Regions from separate parts of the Halalkalibacter sp. HAAS-P014 genome, predicted to be linked through region 1. Evidence: riboswitches for the same ligand, from Rfam matches in the RefSeq annotation. Region 1 holds a riboswitch; each other region holds the start of a gene.
The links. A riboswitch is a leader RNA that binds a small molecule or an ion and turns the genes downstream of it on or off. The one in region 1 is predicted to bind cyclic di-GMP.

Region 1 (5,614 bases):
AGAATTAAGTTTCCTGCAATAACAATTAAGATAAACTGCGTAAACGTTAACCCTGCACCAAGACTCCCTCCAGACCACATACTTGCTGAGAAAAATGTTAGTCCGAGCATCACAGCGAACATTTTCCAGAATCCTTGTCTCGCAGATTGCGGGACGGGTTGTAGTGCATAATCACGATCGACTTTAGTGTTTGTTTGTTTCATGTTAACTCCTCCAATGTTTTAGGTTCCTGGCACCATGGAGGTTGAAGCTTTCGTTACGATTGGATGTTTTTGCACACAAAAAAGGTTTCTTATCAACCTTTTCTGCTGACAAGAAACCTAGATACGCATAGTTAGATAAGGCTTCAAAAAAGACACACGAATCCCCTATCGTAAACGACCTACCTTGCCAGCCTCACGGGACTGAATTAAAGGTACCAGTTATTAAGTTAAACACATTATCTATTAAGTTTTGTGTTTTGTCAATATAGCGATTGAGGGAAATTACCCGGATTTTGATTTCTTCTATTTCCTAGGGAAGCGCAGAATGTGACAAGGATGTCGAATGAGTTGAGATTTTCGGAGAACTCTTTAGTCTTACTTTTACTATCGTTTAAAAGCCTATCATCTTCCGGATTTAAAGATTGCGAGCATCGCAAACAAACTTACTTGGAATTATATACGCTCCAATGACTTTACAGAGCGTACGTTCCTATATATATATCAGAAAGGAGAGTTGAATTATTTTAACTCTCCTTTCTGTTAGTAGATAACGATAGAAGTTAGTTTTTAAAAATTAGAAGATATATCAAAAAATTTATTTAGCCGTGTACGTTCAAATAATTCTTTTACTTTTTGGTTTAAATTTTTAACAATAACCTCACCACCATTAGTAAATACACGTTTTCTTACTGTAACTAGAACACCTAATCCTGTACTGTCAATATTTTCGACCTCACTAAAGTCAAACGTAAAAAATTTATAACCTTGATCAATATAATTGGTCAATTCTTCTCTCAATTGGGTTGCTTCTTTTGTAAAAACCCCCCCACTTAGTTGTACAAATACATTGTTTTCACGTACATCAATTGATTGAGCCATTTTCATCCCTCCTTTTAAATTTTAAATTTCTCTACCGCTTTTCTTAAAGTTTGAGCTAGTATATTCGTCTCATTTGCCACAGAAGCGACTGATTCCATAGATGTTTTTGTACCATCAGAGGAAGTAGATGTTTCTTGAGCATTTACAGAAGTATTTTCAATACCCGTTGCAAGACTATCGATTAATTCAATGATTTTTTCAGACGATGCAACTTCCTCGCTAGTAACTTCAGAAATATTCTCAATGTCCGTAACTGTTTTATTAACAGCTTGTAAAATTTCCTCTAATGAATCCCCACACTCGCTTACTATGCAAGAACCTTTATCAACTTGTGACTTGCTTTCTTTAATCGCACAAACTGTATCGCTCGTACTATTAGAGATTTGTGAAATTAATTCTGCTACTTTTGTTGCCCCTTGACTTGATTGTTCAGCTAATTTCTTGACCTCATCTGCGACAACTGCGAAACCTTTTCCAGCCTCACCTGCACGAGCTGCTTCAATCGCTGCATTTAAAGCTAATAAATTCGTTTGTTGTGATATATTAGTTATCATTTCAGTAATGGTTTTAATCTCTTTTGTATACTCATCTAATGTTTGAATAAATTTTTCTGTTTCATCCGTTGATGATTTTATGTTCTTCATACAATTAATGGCTTCTTCAACAGTCTTTTTCCCACGATTTGCTGTTTCATACGTACTTTTAGAATTATTGGCTGAAGAAAATGATTTTTCTTTTGCAATTTGTATTAGGGAAGAAAGTTCTAATAAAGTTGCTGATACTTCTAGCATAGTATCGTTCCCACTTTCGGCATCCTGTGAGGCTGCTTGTGCATTATTCGAAATTATGTTTATAGCATTATGTACTTCATCACTTGAAGCTGCCATATAATCTGAAGATGCAGCAAGTGTTCGCGACGAACTTTCCACTTCCCCAACAAGACTTCTTAAATTTTCAACCATTTCATTTAAACTTTCTGTTAATACTCCGACTTCGTCCTTAGAATTAACAGGCAACGGTTTTCCCGTTAAGATTCCATTTGCTACATCCTCCAAACGGCTAGCAGCTCTAGAAATAGGATTAACGATCATATTAGACATAATTAAGGCCACTATAACGGCAATAAGAATAGCAACAATAGTAATTATGATAAAAGTCCATTGTAAGATTTGACCGTTCTCTATCAACTCTTTTTCTAGTTCTACAATTTTGGCATCTTGCAAATCAAATATTATTTGCCACGCTTGGATTGCTTCAATGGCATAAACCGTACAAAATTCCTCCATAATATCAATGGTTTGTTCAAATGAAGGTCTTTTAAAGGTATGAGAATATTGCCCCGTGTTGCCATTCCCATATGCTCCATCATGATCATCAAAAGTAGGAACCACTTCATCTGTAATTAACTTTCTCCACCTTGCTGTTTTTTCATCAGCTACAGCAATCGCCTCAGCATATTCAGGATCGCTACCTAATGTCTCGAGTAACATCTCTTGTGTGGCGATCGAATACTCTGTGAGTTCTTCGAATTCTTTAACCAGTTCAGCGTCTCCATATAATATATATCCACGTGCTGTTACAACACGGTAGGTTACATTATGTTTCATCTCTTCGGCAGCTTTGAGTAATTCATATTCCTCTTCCACCATTTGTCTAACATCGTTTGTATAGTTCGAAATACCCCAAAAACCAAATATACCCATAATTAAAACAGTTAGCAAAACTAAGCCAAATCCACCTAGTATTTTCAGTTTTAAACTTTTCAAACCCTCGACTCCTCTCATTGGTTTTATAGAATTAATATTTACTCTTTTAAATCAATGTCTTTCTCTTAATGCAAATCTTTATTCCTTCACAAACAGTAGTAATTACCAATACCCTTTATTCTCTATATCCCCAAAACAAAAAAGCCTACCAAAAAAGAATGGTAGACTAAAGGCTTAATGTTGAATATTACGATTATTACTTAAAGTTACGTCCAGCCAAATATCAGCCAAAAGCTAAGCCTTAATAAAGCCACACTTTGGTCCTGTGAAATTTGTGGTAATTGGCCATCACTATTAAGTTAAATTATAACAACATAACCTCTTACATGTATTCCATCTTTTCGGGAACCCGGCTACCATAGAATAAATTCTTTAGGCCCGTAGCTTTGCGTCCCCAGCTTTCGCTAGGTTTGCCATTATCGAAGGTTGGTATTAATATGAGTTATTAGATTTCAATTTACTTTAATATCAAACTTGGACTTTAGCCCCCCTTTCTATTCACCGAATCTCAGTTCAAATTACAAAAGTACTATATATAATAATAGTTTTATTTCGACAAAAAATGAAGTGATTTTAATAAATTAGTTAAAATATGATAGAAACTAAAGGTGAACTTTCACATTACCACTTTAAAAAAACTGCTCTTAACTCATGCGACATATCGACAAAAAATATCTCGTTTCGATCCAAAAACCCCACTATCATCAGTAAATAGTGGGGTTAAAGTCTAACTTCTTACGCTTTATTTGAAGACCCAAACTCGCGCATCTTGCCTTTTACTGTTTCTTTAATTGCATCTCGTGCCGGTCCTAAAAACTTACGTGGATCGTATACGTTTGGATTTTCCTCTAGCACTTCACGGATGGCCTTTGTAGAAGAAATTTGATTTTCTGTGTTTACATTAATTTTTGCTGTTCCAAGTGAGATTGCCTTTTGAATATCTTTTGTTGGGATACCTGTTCCTCCATGTAATACAAGTGGAATCCCAGTTAAATCCATAACCTCTTTCATACGATCAAAACCAAGGTTCGGCTCACCTTTATATGGTCCGTGTACAGATCCTAGTGCCGGTGCGAAGCAATCTACATTTGTTTCACATACTAATTGATCACACTCTGCTGGTATTGCATATGCGGCATCGGCATCATCAACAATTAAGTCATCCTCTTGTCCACCGATACGGCCTAATTCCGCTTCAACTGATACTCCATGAATATGAGCAAGCTCTACGACTTTCTTCGTTAACGCAATGTTCTCTTCAAGTGGATGATGTGAACCATCAATCATGACAGATGTAAAGCCGGCTTGAATCGCTTCAGCACACTTTTCAAAGCTTGAACCGTGATCTAAATGAATGGCCACAGGAACTGTTACACTGTATGACTTCATCAAAGCTTTCACCATGTCGACAACTACATTAAATCCACCCATGTAACGAGCAGCACCTTCAGAAACCCCACAAATCAATGGTGACTTTTCTTCTTCTGCTGCTTGTAAAATAGCTTGTGTATATTCTAGATTATTTAAATTAAATTGTCCTACTGCATATCCTTCTTCTTTAGCTTTGTTTAACATCTCTTTCATTGATACTAATGGCATATATACCATTCCCTTCTTATAATGTAATTTTTTTATTATAATTTAGTAGATAAACTCAACCCAAAGGTCGAAATCCGTCCCAGACGGTCATTTTTTGTCCCTTTGAGGCAAATCAAATAGAAAGACGTAGTGCTAATGAATGTAGCGAGTTATCAACATTATGCTTTGCGTTAAATACATCTTGTAGTGGCACTGCTAACATTTGATTGTTTTGAATTGCTACCATCTCGCCTTTATTACCTGCTAATAACATCGATACAGCCTCAGCTCCCATACGGCTGCCTAACAAACGGTCAAACGCTGTTGGCGATCCACCCCGTTGAACATGACCCAGTACAGTTACTCTAGTATCAAATCCTGTTCTTTCACTAATCATCTTTCCTATTTCTGAACCACTAGCTACACCTTCTGCAACAATGATAATGCTATGCTTTTTGCCACGATTATGCCCATGAACTAAACGATTAACTACTTCATCAATGTTATATGACTCTTCTGGTATAATAATTGATTCAGCACCACCTGCTAACCCTGACATTAAAGCAATATCACCAGCATCCCTTCCCATTACCTCTATCACGTAAGTTCGTTCGTGAGAAGTTGCCGTATCTCTAATTTTGTCAATACTGTCAATAACAGTATTTAAAGCCGTGTCAAACCCCACCGTATAGTCCGTAAAAGGAATGTCATTGTCAATCGTGCCTGGAACTCCAATGGTCGGAATGCCCAATTGCGATAATTTTTGTGCGCCGCGAAAAGAACCATCACCACCAATTACAACTAAACCATCAATGTAATGTGCCTTAATTTGATCTACAGCCCTCATTCGCCCTTCAGCCGTTTTAAAGTCTTCACACCGAGCACTATATAAAGCAGTTCCCCCACGATGAATAATATCACCGACACTACCGAGGTCCATCGGAACAAAATCACCCTCTATTAAACCTTGATATCCAGATCGTACTCCTACAACAGATAAACCGTGAAAAATACCACTACGAACAACCGCTCTAATTGCTGCATTCATTCCTGGTGCATCTCCACCACTTGTTAAAACTGCTATCTTCTTCATTTTCTCCCTCCTTTTGGTCACGTTTGAACCTGTCTATATTAAAAGTGCTTAGTTGGAGAGTAAGACCTAATTAAATTTAACTGTTAACTTTAAGG
Region 2 (5,614 bases), on a different contig from region 1:
CAACAGCCTGAGGCCCCAATATATTGGGGTCTTTTCTGCGTATGTAGCATTGGTAAAATATGAACATAAAACAATGATTGATAGACTATGACAATTATCGATATAATAGAACAATGTATGCAACGTATAGAAGGGGAGTGAGTGAGTACATGAAAACAAGTTCTGAGGTCATTACTTGGGTTGAAGGGTTATTGCCGTTTGGCATCAAGCCCGGTTTAGAGAGAATGAAATGGATACTAGAACGTCTTGGGAATCCAGAACAGAAAATAAAGGCTGTCCATATCGCTGGGACAAACGGAAAAGGTTCGACGATTAGTTTTATGAGGCATGTCTTAGAAGAGTCTGGTTATAATGTGGGAACCTTTACGTCTCCTAGCATCGAGTTCTTTGAAGAGCGAATTTCGATCAATGGTATCCCGATTGATGAACAGTCGCTTGTTTTATGTGGGAATCGCATTCGCCCGTTAGTAGAAGAACTAGCAACTACAGACCTTGGAAGTCCGACAGAATTTGAAGTGCTGACAACCATTGCGTTTGAGTATTTTGCTACGATTGCAAAGCCAGATGTTGTACTGTTAGAAGTTGGTTTAGGTGGACGTTTAGACTCAACCAATGTAATTCATCCGATTCTTTCAGTCATTACCTCTATCGGATTTGATCATATGCATATACTTGGCAAAACAGTTGAGGAGATTACCACGGAAAAGGCTGGAATCATTAAGAAACACATTCCAGTTGTATCTGGAGTTTCTCAGCAAAGTGCGAAAGAGGTTGTACAGAAAACCTCAACAAAGCAGCTAGCAGAATTGTTTCAATTAGGTACGGATTTTAGCGAGCGAATTGTGACTAATAATGAACAGAAACAAGTTTTTACTTACCTTCAAAAAGATGACGAAACATTTGATGTCACCATTCAAATGCAAGGACCACATCAAAGGAAAAATGGAGCTGTGGCAATTAAGGCTTTACAAGTTTTAACAAATAAATATTTATATAGGGTAACAGAACAAGATATCCAACGTGGGCTTGAAAAGGCCACGTGGCTAGGACGCTTTGAACAAATAAGTGACCATCCTCCTATCATTATTGACGGAGCTCATAACGAAGAAGGAATAGAAGCGCTAGCAAATACGTTAAAACAACATTATCCAGACAAAACGTTTCGCTTTATAGTGGCAGCGACTAAGGAAAAGGAAGTCGCCAATTTATTGAAGCCGTTAACTAGATTCGATGCTGAGTTTACGTTTACAACCTTTGACTTTGAACGTGCAGCAAAAGCCCATGACTTATATAGGGAAGCGCCTGTCGCTAAAAAGAAGATAGAAGAAAATTGGGAACAAGCGTTAGCAACAGAAATAGATGCACTGAATGAAAATGACTTATTAATTGTATGTGGGTCACTTTACTTTATAGCAAAGGTCAGAAAATACTTGTTAAGTAAAGATGAAACAGCACTAATGATCAACAGATAATGTGTTTAGGAAGCAATGACTGTGGGTAAACATAACTTAGTAGTAGAACCTCGTAGTGAAACTATTTACTTCTGAAGAGCCGGACTGCTGCTGTATCAATAGTCCTTTTGATTAATTTGGAAAATTGTCGATATTTCTGGAAAGCTTCAAAATCTAGGAAATTAGTATTGACTTTAATTCCGAAAAAAAATACACTAAATGTAACAAATGAACACACTTGGAAGCGATGAAATACGACTTGTATCTGGGCACCTAAAAGTCGTATTGAGCCACTGGTGCAACCGGCCTTTTGTCTACTTTAGTAAGTTGAAATGCAAAAGGCTTTTTTGTTTGCTCAATTCCTTTCATTTGGCTGATTTTGTTAAAAATGAGTCTGGTTTTATGGGTCTTTATTACTATCTTAGATGATTTTGAAAAATGAAAAAGGGGATAGAGAAATGAGAAAATTGATTAAAGAACGCCTGAAAAATCAAAAAGGGTTAACGCTGATTGAGTTATTGGTTGTAGTTGTGATTTTGGGGATTATTGCTGCGATTGTAATTCCGATGGTTATGGGAAATACGGATGAGGCGAATGCGAACACAAATTTACAAAATGCTAGTATTATTGTTGATGCGGCTAATCGATATCAAGTTTTAAACGGTACTGTTCCTGAGGCTTCTCATCTTTTATTAGAAGAAACTAATGAAGGCCTTCATGTAGGTGGTCCGTTTATTAGTGCTATTCCAGAAGCGGTCGGTGCAGGTTGTGAAAGTCCTTTTGCTATAGATGATGATAATGGTGTAATTAAAGCAGTTTTCCCGAATGACGATTGCCCAGGCTATGATGCTGATTTACATTTGAGTGAGGATTAAAGTTTACTAATTAAAGCTGTCGCTATATTTCAGCGACAGCTTTTCTTAAATAATACCAAAAAAGGAGGAAAGACATGCTCATTGACATATACGTTATCCTAATAGCCCTCATACTCGGCAGCTTCTTCAACGTCGTCGCCATTCGTTTACTACAAAAAGAGTCAGTCGCATTCCCTCCTTCTCATTGTCCTCACTGCAAGCACAAGCTGTCTATTCTTGATCTTGTACCTGTCTTTAGTTATCTCTTCTTAAAGGGCAAATGTCGTTATTGCCAAGTGAAGATTTCTCCTCTATATCCGTTTGGGGAATTGTTAACGGCTTCATCTATGTTTGTTGTTTATAAGTTTGTTGGATTAGAGTGGGAATTGATTCCGGCGCTTTTACTCACGGTTTTACTAGTATTAGCAGTGTTAACAGATATTCGTGAGCAGTTGATTTTGGATAAAGTTACGTTTCCGATGCTTGGTCTTTTGCTAATTAGCCGTTTCTTTATTGGCACGGAGTCGTTTTGGTTTTATTTAGCAGGTGGGGTTGTTGGTTTTGTATTGTTACTAGTTATTGCGATTGCCAGCCGTGGTGGCATGGGTGGTGGCGATATAAAGCTTTATGCAGCCATTGGTGTCGCGCTAGGTCCTTGGTTAACGTTGATGAGCCTGATGCTTGCTGCATTTGCAGGTGCTCTTGTCGGTGGGGTATTGATGCTTTTAGGGGTGGTTAAACATAAGCAACCGATTGCGTTTGGACCGTTTATTTTAATTGGTACGATTGTAGCTTATTTGTTTGGGTTTGAGATTTGGTATTGGTACACAAGTTTTTTATAGGAGGTTAGTGGAATGAGAGATGAGAAAGGTGTAACGTTAGTTGAATTGCTAGTTGCGATTGTTATCGCTGGAATCATCCTCGTTCCCCTATTAACGATCATGACTGGTACGTTTACGCGCACAGTCAGTCAAGAGCAAGAGACGGTTAATGCCTATATCGCTCAGAGTGTGATGGAAAAGGTAAGAATGAACAGTTCCGAACATCAGTTAATCGAAGGAAGCTATTGTTGGAACGGTGTCGAATGTGAACCCTTACCTGATTTTTATATCGATGGGGATTTAGAAATCAATCACGACTATACCATTTATGTGGAAGTTAAGAGTTATTCAGATAGAGATCATTTTTATGAAGTTTTAGTAACGGTCAGCAATGATTCCTTGGTGTCACATGGTCCTACTAGTGGTGTCGTTGAAAAAAAGAATGAGATCGAGCTAGTAACGGTGGTGAAAAAAAATGAATAGCAATAATGAGCGAGGGATAACACTAGTGGAATTGCTCGTTATCATTGTCATCATGGGGGCTATTAGCACTCCGATTTTTATGATGGTTTCACTGTCGTTGAATACTGAACGAGATGTTTCCACACGAAATGAGATACAACGAGAAGCCCGTTTTATTATGGAATATATAACGGAAAAAATGCGTGATAAAGATGTAGGATGGATCCAAAAGAACGAAACTACTCAAATTTGGTTCTTGTGCAAAGGTGAACAAAATCAGGAAGGCGATGAAGAGTGCTCCGATGTTTTCTTAACCTATGAAGAAGCTAATAAAACAATGAGGCTCGGTGTTGGAGGAAATGTTCTTTCTACAGATATTGAGAATTTTGACTTTCCTGGTTTCGGGGAAAGTGGCCAAGTTGTATTGAGAATTGATAAGGCTGATGAAAGCCTTGAATTAAGAAGTGATATCTATACTAATCGTTTTAATGAAGAGGATGAATAACATGAAAAAGCACATTCAATCTGAACAAGGGGCTGCCCTTATATTAGTTCTCTTTGTTATTGTTTTTCTTTCCATAGTTGGACTGTCGATGTTAACACAAACGACGTACAGCCAAAAGTCGATAGTTCAAAATAAAGTGATTGAAGGTCAATTTTATATGTTGGAAGGTGGACTTGACTTATTTCTAGATTATATTTATCAGGATGTCGGGGAAGAAGAGCTTTTTTCCTTTTTTGAGCATTATTTGTCAGAAGAGAAAGTCTTTACTGATGATGTATATGTCATTGATGGAAACACAATCATGTTTACAATCTCATCTGAAGTAATATCTGATGAAGAGTTGCAGAGCGAACCAAATGAAGAGGTACATGAACAGCTAATGGAAGCGACAATTACTGCGAGTGTGCAAAACGATCCCCAAATAGAACGCGAACTCTTGATGCATATTAACAAAGAGATTATCAATAGATACTTTGGGCAAGGGGTTTCTATTAATTATATTGGTGGGAATGTTGATGCAGAGACGAAACAAGTAAAGTTGTCTGCTGAAGAAATTATTCAGATCACGAACGATCAATATAATAGCGTTGTTGATAAATATAGCAAATTGATACACGAGAAATATGGGTATCATTACAATTTTTCTGGACAGCAACCTCATACAGGTTTTCAGCAAATACCTAATAGTTGTCAAGATACACCTAACCCATTTACGATAGGCGAATTAGTAATTAAAACGTGCAAAAATTTATCAGCGCCATTTAATGTTCCCGAAAATGAAATTTATATAGTAGATGAGGTCGAGATAACGGGGAATAGTCACGTTACTGTGGACGGTTTGTTACTTGCTGATTACTTACGAATTAACGGGACTCCAACTCTTACTGTTAATACAGGAATCATTGCTAGAGATTTTGTCATGGGAGGAAAAGGGAATCCAGAAAGTCCACCAGCCGGGCAAAATCTAAGTGTAGAAGGTGCTGCAAATGGTATACCGTGTGATTTACTTAATGGTACACTAATTGATTGTGGCAAAGTGGATAATTTAGAGCATGTTACAGTTGAGTATGGCGAAAATTATGAGTACGAGGTCGTATCATATAGAACATTAAGATAAAGAGAATGAGGTGTAAGTAATGTTCTTCAACAATAAGTATTCAGGCATGGACTTTCGTGACAAGAAGGTAACCTTTGCTACGATTAAAATGGATAGACAGCTGCCTGTACTAGTGGGGGTTTTTGAGACTCCGGTTTCGAAAGGGATAATGGATGATGGAGCAGTTGTAGAAGTTGAAGCGTTATCTGAAGCGATCGAGACGTTTTTAGAAAATAAAAAACAAAGTTCAAAACGAGTTCATCTTGCCATTCCTACTCAAAATACGTTAATTCGAAAGATAAATACATTGCCAGATCTAGAAGAGAAGGATTTAGCGAAACTCATTAAGTTTCAAATTGGAGAAACAATTCACCTTCCATTTGATGAACCGATTTATGACTTTGTGAAAATCGGATCGCTTAATA
Region 3 (5,614 bases), on a different contig from region 1:
CAGCTGGTCAGTGTAAAAACATGCACGGGCATACGTATTTTATTAATATTACAATTGCTGGTGATACGTTAGATGATTTAGGTTTTTTGATTAACTTTAAACGAATAAAAGAAATTGTTCATAAACGCTATGATCATTCTGTCTTAAATGATCATCCTGAATTTCAAGATTTCTACCCAACAACGGAAAGAGTAGCAGAACAGATTTGGAGTTCGATTCAAGCTGAGTTACAAACTCAGCCAAATAAGCCAAACTGCTTGCAAGTTGTTGTTAGAGAAACACCAACAAGCTATGTGATCTATCGGCCAAAACCGGAGGAGTTAGCATGAAGATTCCGGTAATGGAAGTATTTGGACCGACCATTCAAGGTGAAGGAATGGTAATTGGACAAAAGACTATGTTTGTTCGAACTGGTGGCTGTGATTACTCTTGTTCTTGGTGTGATTCGAGTTTTACATGGGATGGCTCTGTCAAAAGTCAGTTAATGGAGCCTGAAGAAATTATAAAAAAACTAAAGCAACTTGGTGGACAAGCCTTCTCACATGTTACCATTTCAGGTGGAAATCCAGCTCTTCATAAAGGGATCGATGAGCTTGTTGATCTTTGTCATGACCAACAATGGAAAGTAGCAATTGAAACGCAAGGGTCCATTTGGCAAGAGTGGATGAAAAAGATTGATGATGTTACAATTTCACCGAAGCCTCCTAGTTCTAAAATGGAAACAAATCTTGAAGAGCTTGATCATTATATTACTCAGCTAGAAGATCGCAACATGAGCTTGAAAATAGTCGTATTTAATGATGAGGATTTTACGTATGCTGAAATGATTCGAAACAGGTACCCGAATGTCTCTTTCTATTTACAAATTGGAAATGAAGATATCACATCAACTGACGATGAAGCCCTGCTTTCCACACTGTTAAATCGCTATGAATGGTTAATAGAAAAAGCAACAAAATCAATCGTTATGAATGAAGCAAAGGTATTGCCACAGTTACACACCTTTATTTGGGGAAATAAACGTGGTGTTTAAGTAAGGAGATGAAAAAATGAGTGGTCGAAAAGAAGAAGAATTAGAAGGAGTCACGTTACTGGGAAATCAAGGTACGAACTATGATTTTTCTTATAACCCTTCAATTTTGGAAGTATTTGAAAATAAGCATCAAAATCGTGATTATTTCGTTAAGTTTAACTGCCCGGAGTTTACATCGCTATGTCCGATGACGGGTCAGCCTGATTTTGCGACGATATACATTAGCTATATTCCTGATGTGAAAATGGTAGAAAGTAAGTCGTTAAAGCTTTATTTATTTAGTTTCCGTAATCATGGAGATTTTCACGAGGATTGCATGAATATAATTATGAATGATCTTATTGAGCTTATGGAGCCACGCTATATTGAAGTGTGGGGCAAGTTCACACCGCGTGGTGGTATTAGTATTGATCCTTATACGAATTACGGAAAGCCTGGAACGAAGTATGAGAAAATGGCTGAACATCGTATGATGAATCATGATATGTATCCGGAGACAGTTGATAATAGATAGTTGTGAAATAAAGCTAAATGGTGACCAAAATGAGTGACCAGTAAATTTGTAAATAAAAATGAAGTGACTAATGGTAGAAGGTTATACACTACCGAAAATCGCTGATATTCTTGATCTTTATATCTCTACCGCTGTTTATTGGCGACACACACAGAAAGTCTCGCAAACGTGGTTTTTCTAAGGAACAAGTCTGTGTGGTTGTCGCACAAGACCGTAATGGACAAGTTATCTCTCAAATGGCAGGTAAAGGGCGTATCAAATCAACGGATACTGATAGGGTATTAGGGGAGTTTTTAGACACCTCTGATTTGTTATGCAGTGATACAGCGACTAACTAAACAATCCCCCCAAATGCTTTACTACTTATTTTTAATTTAATCAAAAATTCCCATTAAGGCAACAAACTTACGAAAATAGCGAAATAAAAAGAGCCCTTGCTAGAGAGGGCTCCATCATACATGGTTGATGTTTGTTTGTGACTAAGCAGTATTATTACCTTTGATTTATTTGAATATTCAATAAAAGATAACGTGAGGTGTAACATTAAAACCTCTTATGTAGACCTAGCTTACGTTGTAACTCACTTATTTTTTTATATGCCTCACGATATTCTTTATCAATTTGAGTAACAGCATTTATCATAAAGTTGTTACTATATTCAGTACGTAAAAGAGAGAATACGAATGGTTTTTTCTCTTTTATAATTGCCATCACTTCCTCTATCGGCAAACTTACAGTTTCGGTTTTAGTTTTAAGGAATTCGGTAATGAATTTTTTGTATTCAGGTACAGTTTGTTTTGTGTCGGGATTATCAAGTATTAAAGTATCAAATTTTTGCAAAGCCATTTTAAGTTCCGGCTCTATTAAGTCCATATTAATCGTCACTCCTTATAAAATCTGCCAATTGAAAATAAGCCTCTTAAGGAGATAATTTCATCGGCAACTGGCTGACATAGGTTTCCCGTTAGTCCCTTTAGTTTTGCGTCCTTATCTTTCAATAAGTTTGCCATTTCGACATTATGAATAATGAACAAAAAGAAGTATTTTATATATTAAACGCTTATGTAAGTAACCTTATCTGATATTTCTATTAAAAATATTCATGTGAGATTATCAAACATACTTGGTTGGTTCCTGCCTCCTTTTATTTATGCTAATTGACGAAATGCCAAATCCTCCAGCATTTCACACGGTCCAAGCCTACAGAAGTTATCCGAAAGTGAAAATGGTCTTCGTAACTTTATAGTGACCTATTATAAAGATTATAAAAAACGAATTTATAACCCTCACTTTTTAACCTCAGATGTTTAGTTGAAAAGATTGTCCCACCACCTGTATTACCCTATAGAACTTTATCAAAAACACATTCGTTTGTCGACATAAGAAACAAGGTTTGCCATACGAAGGTGATATTCGGACCTTTAGATATTATAGAGGTTTTTCATTCGGGTTTCAAAATTACGGGACTCGTAAAATTAAAAAGGAATTATGGAACTGTAGAAAGACCATATCTAGACGCTGGAGATCTACCAGAAGCCCCTATGCATATTTCACAAAACGGCTCTCTTCAAAATCGATCACGGGAAGTATGGCAATACGAAGTGAGTAGTTTATCTTACCCAGTATCAGTAACGATGATCCAAGAGAATGAGAGAAATGATTTTGATCTGTATATTTATGATTCTAATGGAAGTTTAGTAGGGTACTCCAATACAACGGATAGACAGGAGATTGTTTCATTTGTCCCCCGCAGATAAGGGAATTACTTTATAGAAGTGTATAGTTTCCGTGGAAGAGGAAATTACTTCTTAGACGTAAGTGGTGGATGAGACTATTTATACTCTTGTACGCGACTAGCCTGCTAAGATATTATATTGTAGCAGCAATTTGTTAGTATGTGGATTTTGTACCGACCTGTCTGTTACTGATCTTTAGAGAGGCCGGCATTCTAGTCAGCTTCTAAATATAAAAACTTCAGTGTATATTCGGGTGTGGGAATATGGTAAGAATGTTGTTGGATTAAGAATTAACATATTGAAATAAGGTCTGTCTCCCGGAGCAGTGAATCATACTGGGGGACAGACCTCTATATTTTGGTTCCTTCTAAGAAAATGGCTGAGCATCATATGCTAATCATGATATGTTCGTGAAACAGTTGATAATAGATAATTTATTTGTGAAGTAACTATGAAATTTATAATTGGAATTCAAGAGGCTGTCATTTGTGACAACCTTTTTTTTCGTCAACGAATAAGGGGGGAGACAGACGCTTAATTTATTTTTAATCGCTAATCACCCTCACCCATTTTACTTTTTAAAAATAAGATATAGAAACGTAATTATATCTGTTAAAGAGGAGTCGACGTTATGGGAGTTTGGGTGCATGAAGTAAGAAAAGTTCGCTTGTTAACTTTTATTGGGGCTGGTCAACAATGAATATATTAGTAACTGGTGCAGCTGGTTTTATAGGTTCTCATCTTTGCGAGAAATTATTGGAGGACTCAAAGACGAACGTAATAGGGGTTGACTTTTTTATCGGACCAACTTCAGAAACTATTACGAGACAAAACCTTGAAAAGCTATTAAAGCATCCACGCTTTTCTTTTTATGAGGAAGATTTATTGAAAATAAAATGGGACCATTTTCTGCAGAACATTGATTATGTGTATCATTTAGCTGGTATGCCAGGGGTTCGTTCAAGTTGGGGGACAGATTTCAATCACTATGTTACAAATAATATAACTGTAACACAAAGGTTACTTGAAGCATGCAAACATGTCCCACTTAAGAAAGTGATCTATTCATCGACATCGTCTGTCTATGGAGAGAAAACAGGGAAAGTTTCAGAAAAGGCGATAACTGAGCCACTATCTCCGTATGGGATTACAAAATTAACGGGTGAATATTTATGTCATGTATACCGTAAAAGCTTTGGGGTCCCAACTGTCATACTAAGATATTTCACTGTCTATGGTCCAAGACAGAGAAGTGATATGGCCTTTCACAGGTTTATTCAAAATATATTAGAGGATAAACCGATTATAATATACGGTGATGGTAGACAAACTCGTGATTTTACCTATATTGACGACTGTGCATCTGCAACAGCCTCTGTTATACATGCAGAAAGAGTGATTGGAGAGACGATAAATATAGGTGGGAAAGAACGAGCATCGGTTTTGGATATTATTAAATTGATAGAAAATGAAACAGAAAAAAAAGCAAATCTTCATTTTGCAAAAGCGGCAACTGGTGAACCGAAACATACATGGGCAGATATTACAAAAGCAGAACGATTATTAGGGTATAAGCCAACTTTTGATCTAAAAGCAGGTTTAAAGAAAGAGATTAATTATATTAAGAAAATTTATCTCGATAAGTAAGTTAATTGTTTTTCATTGAACGTAAACGAGGATGACTTTATCAAAGTCATCCTCGTTTTTACTGGTAGAAGGCAAAAGTAAAATAATAAAATATAAATTCACCCTCAGTTACCTAGTAGAGTGGGATAAGGCAAACTGTAGGGTGAAGCTATTATCACTGGCTCTTCCTTCGTTTTTTATTATCATCCTTTTTAGTCGCCAGCTTTTGGAAAAGTTTTGCTGTTGTAATATCATTGACTGACTCAATGAAATGTTTTTGCTTTTCAGGTTTAAGGAATTGATCTTTTAATTTCTCCTCAATTTCTTTTATAACATCGCTGATGGCGTCTTTTTCTGTATAGTTGCGTTTACGTAAATTGGTATCTGTTTTTTGTTTGACCAAGGATAATAGTAGTTCTATCAGATCACCTTGTTTTGACAGTGCTGCTAAGAGAAGGATTTTACGTTTCTCCAATTTAGATAGACGAAGCTGTTTAAGCTGATTTTGTTCGTCAGGTTGATCATTAGCGCTGTTTACGATTTGATCTAAAAGATTTAAAGTTCCGTCTGAACTATTAACTAGATCACTTAATCTTAATTTTCTACTTGAACTTTTTTGAGATTGAACTTGCTCATTAAGATCATCAATTACGTCATCAATAGGGTGAGAGGCCGAATCGCTTTCTGTGGACTCCTGAGATTGAA
Region 4 (5,614 bases), on a different contig from region 1:
GATTCACCATTATTAATTGAAGAAATGACTGTGCGATAATCACTTGGCATTCTTCCGTTTATCTTTTGCCCTAATACTTCTTCAATCAATTCTTTCGTCATGCCTTCCATTTCTGTATCACGATTTAAAATAATCTTAATCTTCTCTTTTAGTCCTAATAATTCTAACGTTTCAATTGCAAGTTTCCCGTTTTTTAATGCTGGTAAATCTAGTGAAGCAATTAATAATATGATATCGGAACTCTCTAGTGCTACTAAGCTCGTTTCAACAAAGGCCGGTGGTGTGTCAATGATCACAATATCGTATTCTTTTCTCATTGCATCAATGAGATAAGCAATATGCTCTCCTGTTATTAATTCAGCAAATTCCGGAAGATCAGGGGCCGCTATAATATCAATACCTGTCTTATGTTTTAACACAAAGTTTCTAAATGATTTGTCACCATTCTCATAAGATTGTTTGACCCAATCGTATATCGACTGGCTTGGGAGTTGGTCAAATAAAAGCGCAACATCACCAAACTGTAAATCTAGATCAATAACTGCCACTGTTAGATTGTGTTTGCTTAAGGCAACAGCTGCATTCACACTAATCGTGGTTTTTCCGACCCCACCCTTCGTACTGCAAACAGTGATGACTTTCGCTTCTTTTTGATTCTCTAGCATACTTGGATCGTTTGCTATTTTTAAACGAATAACACGTTCAGCTTTGTTGATCGATTCGATGATTTCCATTTCATCACTTTCAATATCAAGAACATCGACAGCACCAACAAACATAGCTTTTTTATAATCAATGTCTTCCTTATTTACTAGTAATAGAACAGCAGTTAATGGATAGAGCCTGGATAAATCTTGGCATAATTCATAAGGATTGTCATTCGAATTTGGACCAATGATTACAACTGTCCCTTTTGAATGCGCTAGATCTGTTTTCAATTCAGATAAATGATCGTAGATTTTATTGCTTTTCTTCAATTCATCTAACATCATTTTCACAGCAGTAGCGTACATCTGTTTTTCTGAATGGATATAATAGTTTAATCTCATTTTGACATCTTCCCTTTTTGTAATTGCTCTAAGGTAATATTGACAGGTTTTGTCCCTTCTTCCTCTTCGTCACCTCTTAGCAGGAGAGTAAAAACACCAGTCTCATTAGCAAGGGCAAGAGCTGCTCCTTCTGTTGGAGTCACTTCAAGTGTAACCATTTCATAGGAAGCAGCGGTTTCACTATACTCGTCAACCAACGTCTTCCCTACAGCTAATACCTTTGTATTATCAACAATAATTTGTGAAGATGTTTCTTCCCCAACAGGAACTGGCAATACGGCAATTACATCTACAAATGATCCCGGACTAACAAAACCAGAAACACTTTGAACTTCCGTTACTGCAATGGAAATCGCTCTTTTGCCTTCTTCAATTTGAATGTTGTGTTGAGGATCCAGCAGTTCTTCGTCTGCAGCCTCTTCATCAAGGTTCGCTGTTGCAGTCGCAATTTGATTTGCATTATCATTATTCGCTGTTATAAGAAGAAAGAAAAAAGACATCATCACCCCAAAAATTATTGCAAAAATCCAGATCTTTTTTGTATTCATAAGTAATCACCTTTTTTACTTAATAAGTTTAAAACCATATGCTCCATAGCTTGATTGGTTTGCTGAGGATTCACCGGAACGAGTCGTTTGAATAAATCGCCCTGTTACTTCAGCCCCCTGATTGGTTGAAGAAACACTCTCAATAAAAAAGGTTGCAAAGCCGACAATTAACACTTCTTTAATCTGATTTTGATCTGTGCTAACTGGCTGAAAAATCGGTACAAGAACCACTCTAGAACAATTAGGGGGATAATTTAAATAGGTTGCATTCGGACAAGCTGAAATACGAGGTGTAATCGCATCCCTTGTTGGTCCAGCCAAGTTTCCCGTTTGTGTACCTAACACCGATCCAACTTTCAGCTCAAATTCATAACCATTCCTTAAATCCGTTTCGTAGTTCTTAGCACCAGTACCTGTTAAAGCAATTGCACCAAAGTTCCCACTTGCTGAATCACTGACTTTTAACGTTTGCACTGAACCAAACGACAAGTCCATCGAGGGTTGAATCCCTAGTGGAATCGCTCCTTTTCCCGACTGAAGAGCTTGAAGTTGAACGGCAGCCCTTGCTTGAATTAGTGGCTCTTTAATCCCGAGCGCTTTCGCAAAAAAAAGCGTTCCTCTTATTTGGCCCTGCACTTCTATCAATGTATTATTTGCGTTAATAACAATTTCAAATTGACTAGGGGTTCCATTATTCAACAATATGGTTTGGTTAACAATTTCTTTGGCCTTATTCGGATTGGCAGGCAACTCTTGGGCCGCTGCTAATACAGCAGCATCCGCTATTTTTTGAAGCCTATTTTTTTCAAGGTAGAGTGATCCCATATCAATCACTAAAGCGATGCAGCCGATAAAGACGGTCATGCCTAAAGCGACTAAGACCATGACCGCTCCCTCCTCTTGCTTCATAAATGCTTTCATGATTACTCCACCCTCATCACTGTTTTCGACCTCACCATTAGAGGATCAGGCAATATATTTTTAAATAACGGGATCGAAAAGGCCACAGGATATGATAATTCAACTGTGACATACGTACCTCTGTTTCGATTCGTTGTAATAGGCGATATATTAATTTTCTCTGAATACAATGACGGTGACGCTTCTTTTATCCGAAGTACCACCTCTTGGTTTGTCCCTCCAACACTTGCCACTCTTGCCCCTTCTCGGCTAGCATGCTCAAGTGTTAGATGCGCATGAAAAATACGACCAAAATCAATAATCCCAAACAGGAAAAACAGAAGAACAGTTAAAGAAATTGCTAATTCTACGGTTGCTTGTCCCTTCTCTGACCGAATCACAACAGACTCACTCCCGAATAACATACGGTCCCTAGAACAATTGCAACGCCGTAAGGGAACGCATGGTGCATATCCTTTTTACTTAAACCATCTAATGTTTTTAATTGTGCTGAAAAGAAAATTCGTTTAAGTGAATTCAATAATTCTCTCTGCTTAAGTAAAATAATAAAAGCAATGATGCCACCGATTATGGCAATGTATAAAAATGAGCCAAAAACAAACGCTGTTCCTTGTAACGCCCCAATAGCCATTAAAAGCTTCACATCACCAGCTGCAATACCACCTAATGCATAAGGAATTACCAGTAACCCAAAGCCTGTTAAAAGACCCAGAAAGCTAAATAAAAAGCCTTCCCAACCAAACAATACGGTATTTGAAATTAAACCTACTACTATAGCAGGAAAAGTTACGATGTTTAGTATTTTTCGTTTTTTTAAATCTGTAATTAATGAAATTAGTAATACTATAAAAAGTATGATAAACGTCACGTGACTCACCTCGTAAAAAAAGCCTACTTTTTTACGGAACATCGCTCCTAAAGTAGGCTTTTTAAATTACTAAAGCTTATTTATATATGAAGGTTTTACGACCCAAAAACTTTTGCTCTAACATCGTCAATTTTGTCAATTAAAGATCCACCAAATGCCGTAAACGCTGCAACTGCACCGATAGCAATTACTCCTAAAATCAACCCGTACTCAGTCATACCTTGTCCATCTTCTTCTTTAAAAAACTTGATAACTTTGTTTAACATAATGTAAACCCACCTTTTTTTGAATGTTTTTATAATTTATACTTGCACAAAAAAATACTACCCCCCGAAGAATAGTATGGAAGTTTACTATTTCCGGCAACTGGCTGGCATATCTAATTGATGAAGCCCCTGTAGTTTTGCGTCCCAAGGTTTCCCTTGGTTTGCCCTTATCATTTTGTCACAAACAATTTGTAACCTTGTGTAAAATTACGGCGTTGTTTGTAAATTTATATTAGCATGCGCTTTGTTAAATCAACAATCACAAAATAATTCATCTTTTACGTAATCTTGGAAGAACAATCGATCGTTCACTTATAAAGAAGCAGGTTTTACATAAAATATCCCTGCTGCTCCAAAAAATCGCTATATTTAGAGCTTGATGCTCATTTAAAAGGTTGTGATAACTTGAAACTAATTACAGAAAACGATGTTCAACAGATCCCGATTAGCATTTTAAGATACGACTCTTTTATAAAAAGGCTAAAAGGCTTAATGTTTCGTTTCAAACCAATCGTGAACGAAGGAATCCTTCTTGCCCCATGTAATTCGATCCATATGTTTTTTATGTTTTTTTCAATTGATGTTGTTTTTTTGAATGAAAAAAATCAAATTATTCACCTAAAGAGACATGTAAAACCATGGACGGCAATTTTCCCCGTTAAGCATGCCGTAGCAGCCCTTGAATTACCAGCAGGCACAATTGATACATACTCGATCCAAAAAAACCAGTTTATTGAATTTTAATAAGCTTATGTCAACAACCAACGATTTAACCTCTTTGCTGTTCTCGTGTTATTCTCGCTTTGATATTTTGTGAAAATCTCGCATGAATTCTTCAATTGCTGTGGACGCTAACAGAAAGAGTTCAAGTTGAGGTGACATCCATGAATAAGATATTTATGATTGCAACAGCCATCGGTGTACCACTTTCAATCCTTGGTACCCTCCTTGCTTGGTCTCCAAGTATGATGTTTCTTATTTACAGTGTAACGATACTAGCTTTAGCCTCCTATATTGGCAGGGCAACTGAAAGTCTATCGATCATCTCAGGTCCTAGAATTGGGGGACTACTTAGTGTTACTTTTGGAAATGCAGTTGAATTAACCATTTCAATTTTTGCGTTAAAAGCAGGCTATTTAAATATCGTACTTGCCTCTCTCACTGGTGCAGTAATTAGTAATTTGCTCCTAGTAGCAGGCCTGTCCTTCTTTATAGGCGGTTTAAAATTTAAAAGACAATCGTTTGATATCCACGATGCAAGACATAGCATTGGGTTATTAATGTTTTCCGTTGTCGTTTCTTTTGTTTTCCCATACATATTTGCTACGACGCTAACTGAGCAAGAAGTTTTGCAACTAAGTATTGGGATTGCCATCACCATGCTCGTGCTATACTTTGCTGCACTTTTTTTCAGACTGGTTACTCACCGGGGGGTTTATGTTAAACGAGGTGAAGCTTCTGAAGAAGAAGAAAAAGAAGAACCTGAATGGGGCAAAAGAAAAGCCATTTTGATATTAGCTACTGCTGCCTTAGCGGTAGCCTTTACAAGTGATCAGTTAGTAGACACATTTGAGGCCGTCGCTGTTACCTTTGGTTGGAGTGAAGTATTTATCGGTGTCATTATTGTGGCGATCATTGGGAACTCTGCTGAAAACATTACGGCCATTTATATGGCCTTACGCAATAAAATGAATGTATCGGTTGAAATAGCTGTAGGTTCCACTTTGCAAATTGCGATGTTTGTTACACCCACCCTTGTATTGCTCTCATTGTTTTTCCCGGTGTCTATGGCACTCGTTTTCTCAACTGAATCGTTAATAGCGATGATCTTATCTGTATTTTTAGCAATTACGATGATTAATGATGGAGACTCGAACTGGTTTGAAGGGTTAACCTTACTTGCAGCTTATCTGATTATGGCAATCGGATTTTACTTCATTTAATGAAGAGGCTTTGCCAAAA

Region 2: another riboswitch for cyclic di-GMP. It lies ahead of AC1FXZ_RS18515 (type II secretion system protein); the one in region 1 lies ahead of AC1FXZ_RS06605 (methyl-accepting chemotaxis protein).
Region 3: another riboswitch for cyclic di-GMP. It lies ahead of AC1FXZ_RS00735 (hypothetical protein); the one in region 1 lies ahead of AC1FXZ_RS06605 (methyl-accepting chemotaxis protein).
Region 4: another riboswitch for cyclic di-GMP. It lies ahead of AC1FXZ_RS13445 (Flp family type IVb pilin); the one in region 1 lies ahead of AC1FXZ_RS06605 (methyl-accepting chemotaxis protein).

Annotation. Positions count from the first base shown of each region.
Region 1 covers NZ_JBWQTV010000006.1:383,383-388,996, forward strand. Annotated here, with positions in the region: gene codB (cytosine permease) at 1-203, opposite strand, end outside; gene AC1FXZ_RS06600 (STAS domain-containing protein) at 771-1,082, opposite strand; gene AC1FXZ_RS06605 (methyl-accepting chemotaxis protein) at 1,097-2,848, opposite strand; cyclic di-GMP riboswitch class I at 3,189-3,273, opposite strand; gene fba (class II fructose-1,6-bisphosphate aldolase) at 3,584-4,447, opposite strand; gene pfkA (6-phosphofructokinase) at 4,560-5,519, opposite strand; gene AC1FXZ_RS06620 (PTS sugar transporter subunit IIA) at 5,596-5,614, opposite strand, start outside.
Region 2 covers NZ_JBWQTV010000024.1:110-5,723, forward strand. Annotated here, with positions in the region: gene AC1FXZ_RS18510 (bifunctional folylpolyglutamate synthase/dihydrofolate synthase) at 150-1,472, shown strand; cyclic di-GMP riboswitch class II at 1,683-1,768, shown strand; gene AC1FXZ_RS18515 (type II secretion system protein) at 1,910-2,326, shown strand; gene AC1FXZ_RS18520 (prepilin peptidase) at 2,401-3,147, shown strand; gene AC1FXZ_RS18525 (type IV pilus modification PilV family protein) at 3,160-3,609, shown strand; gene AC1FXZ_RS18530 (PilW family protein) at 3,602-4,093, shown strand; gene AC1FXZ_RS18535 (hypothetical protein) at 4,095-5,210, shown strand; gene pilM (type IV pilus biogenesis protein PilM) at 5,230-5,614, shown strand, end outside.
Region 3 covers NZ_JBWQTV010000001.1:120,835-126,448, forward strand. Annotated here, with positions in the region: gene queD (6-carboxytetrahydropterin synthase QueD) at 1-329, shown strand, start outside; gene queE (7-carboxy-7-deazaguanine synthase QueE) at 326-1,033, shown strand; gene queF (preQ(1) synthase) at 1,050-1,547, shown strand; partial or broken gene AC1FXZ_RS00730 (IS1595 family transposase) at 1,615-1,882, shown strand; gene AC1FXZ_RS00735 (hypothetical protein) at 2,091-2,420, opposite strand; cyclic di-GMP riboswitch class I at 2,483-2,565, opposite strand; gene AC1FXZ_RS00740 (hypothetical protein) at 2,954-3,304, shown strand; gene AC1FXZ_RS00745 (NAD-dependent epimerase/dehydratase family protein) at 3,980-4,930, shown strand; partial or broken gene AC1FXZ_RS00750 (hypothetical protein) at 5,085-5,614, opposite strand, start outside.
Region 4 covers NZ_JBWQTV010000016.1:132,130-137,743, forward strand. Annotated here, with positions in the region: gene AC1FXZ_RS13420 (CpaE/TadZ family protein) at 1-1,049, opposite strand, end outside; gene cpaB (Flp pilus assembly protein CpaB) at 1,046-1,597, opposite strand; gene AC1FXZ_RS13430 (pilus assembly protein TadG-related protein) at 1,613-2,518, opposite strand; gene AC1FXZ_RS13435 (TadE/TadG family type IV pilus assembly protein) at 2,521-2,898, opposite strand; gene AC1FXZ_RS13440 (A24 family peptidase) at 2,895-3,386, opposite strand; gene AC1FXZ_RS13445 (Flp family type IVb pilin) at 3,482-3,652, opposite strand; cyclic di-GMP riboswitch class I at 3,745-3,828, opposite strand; gene AC1FXZ_RS13450 (DUF192 domain-containing protein) at 4,058-4,396, shown strand; gene cax (calcium/proton exchanger) at 4,537-5,595, shown strand.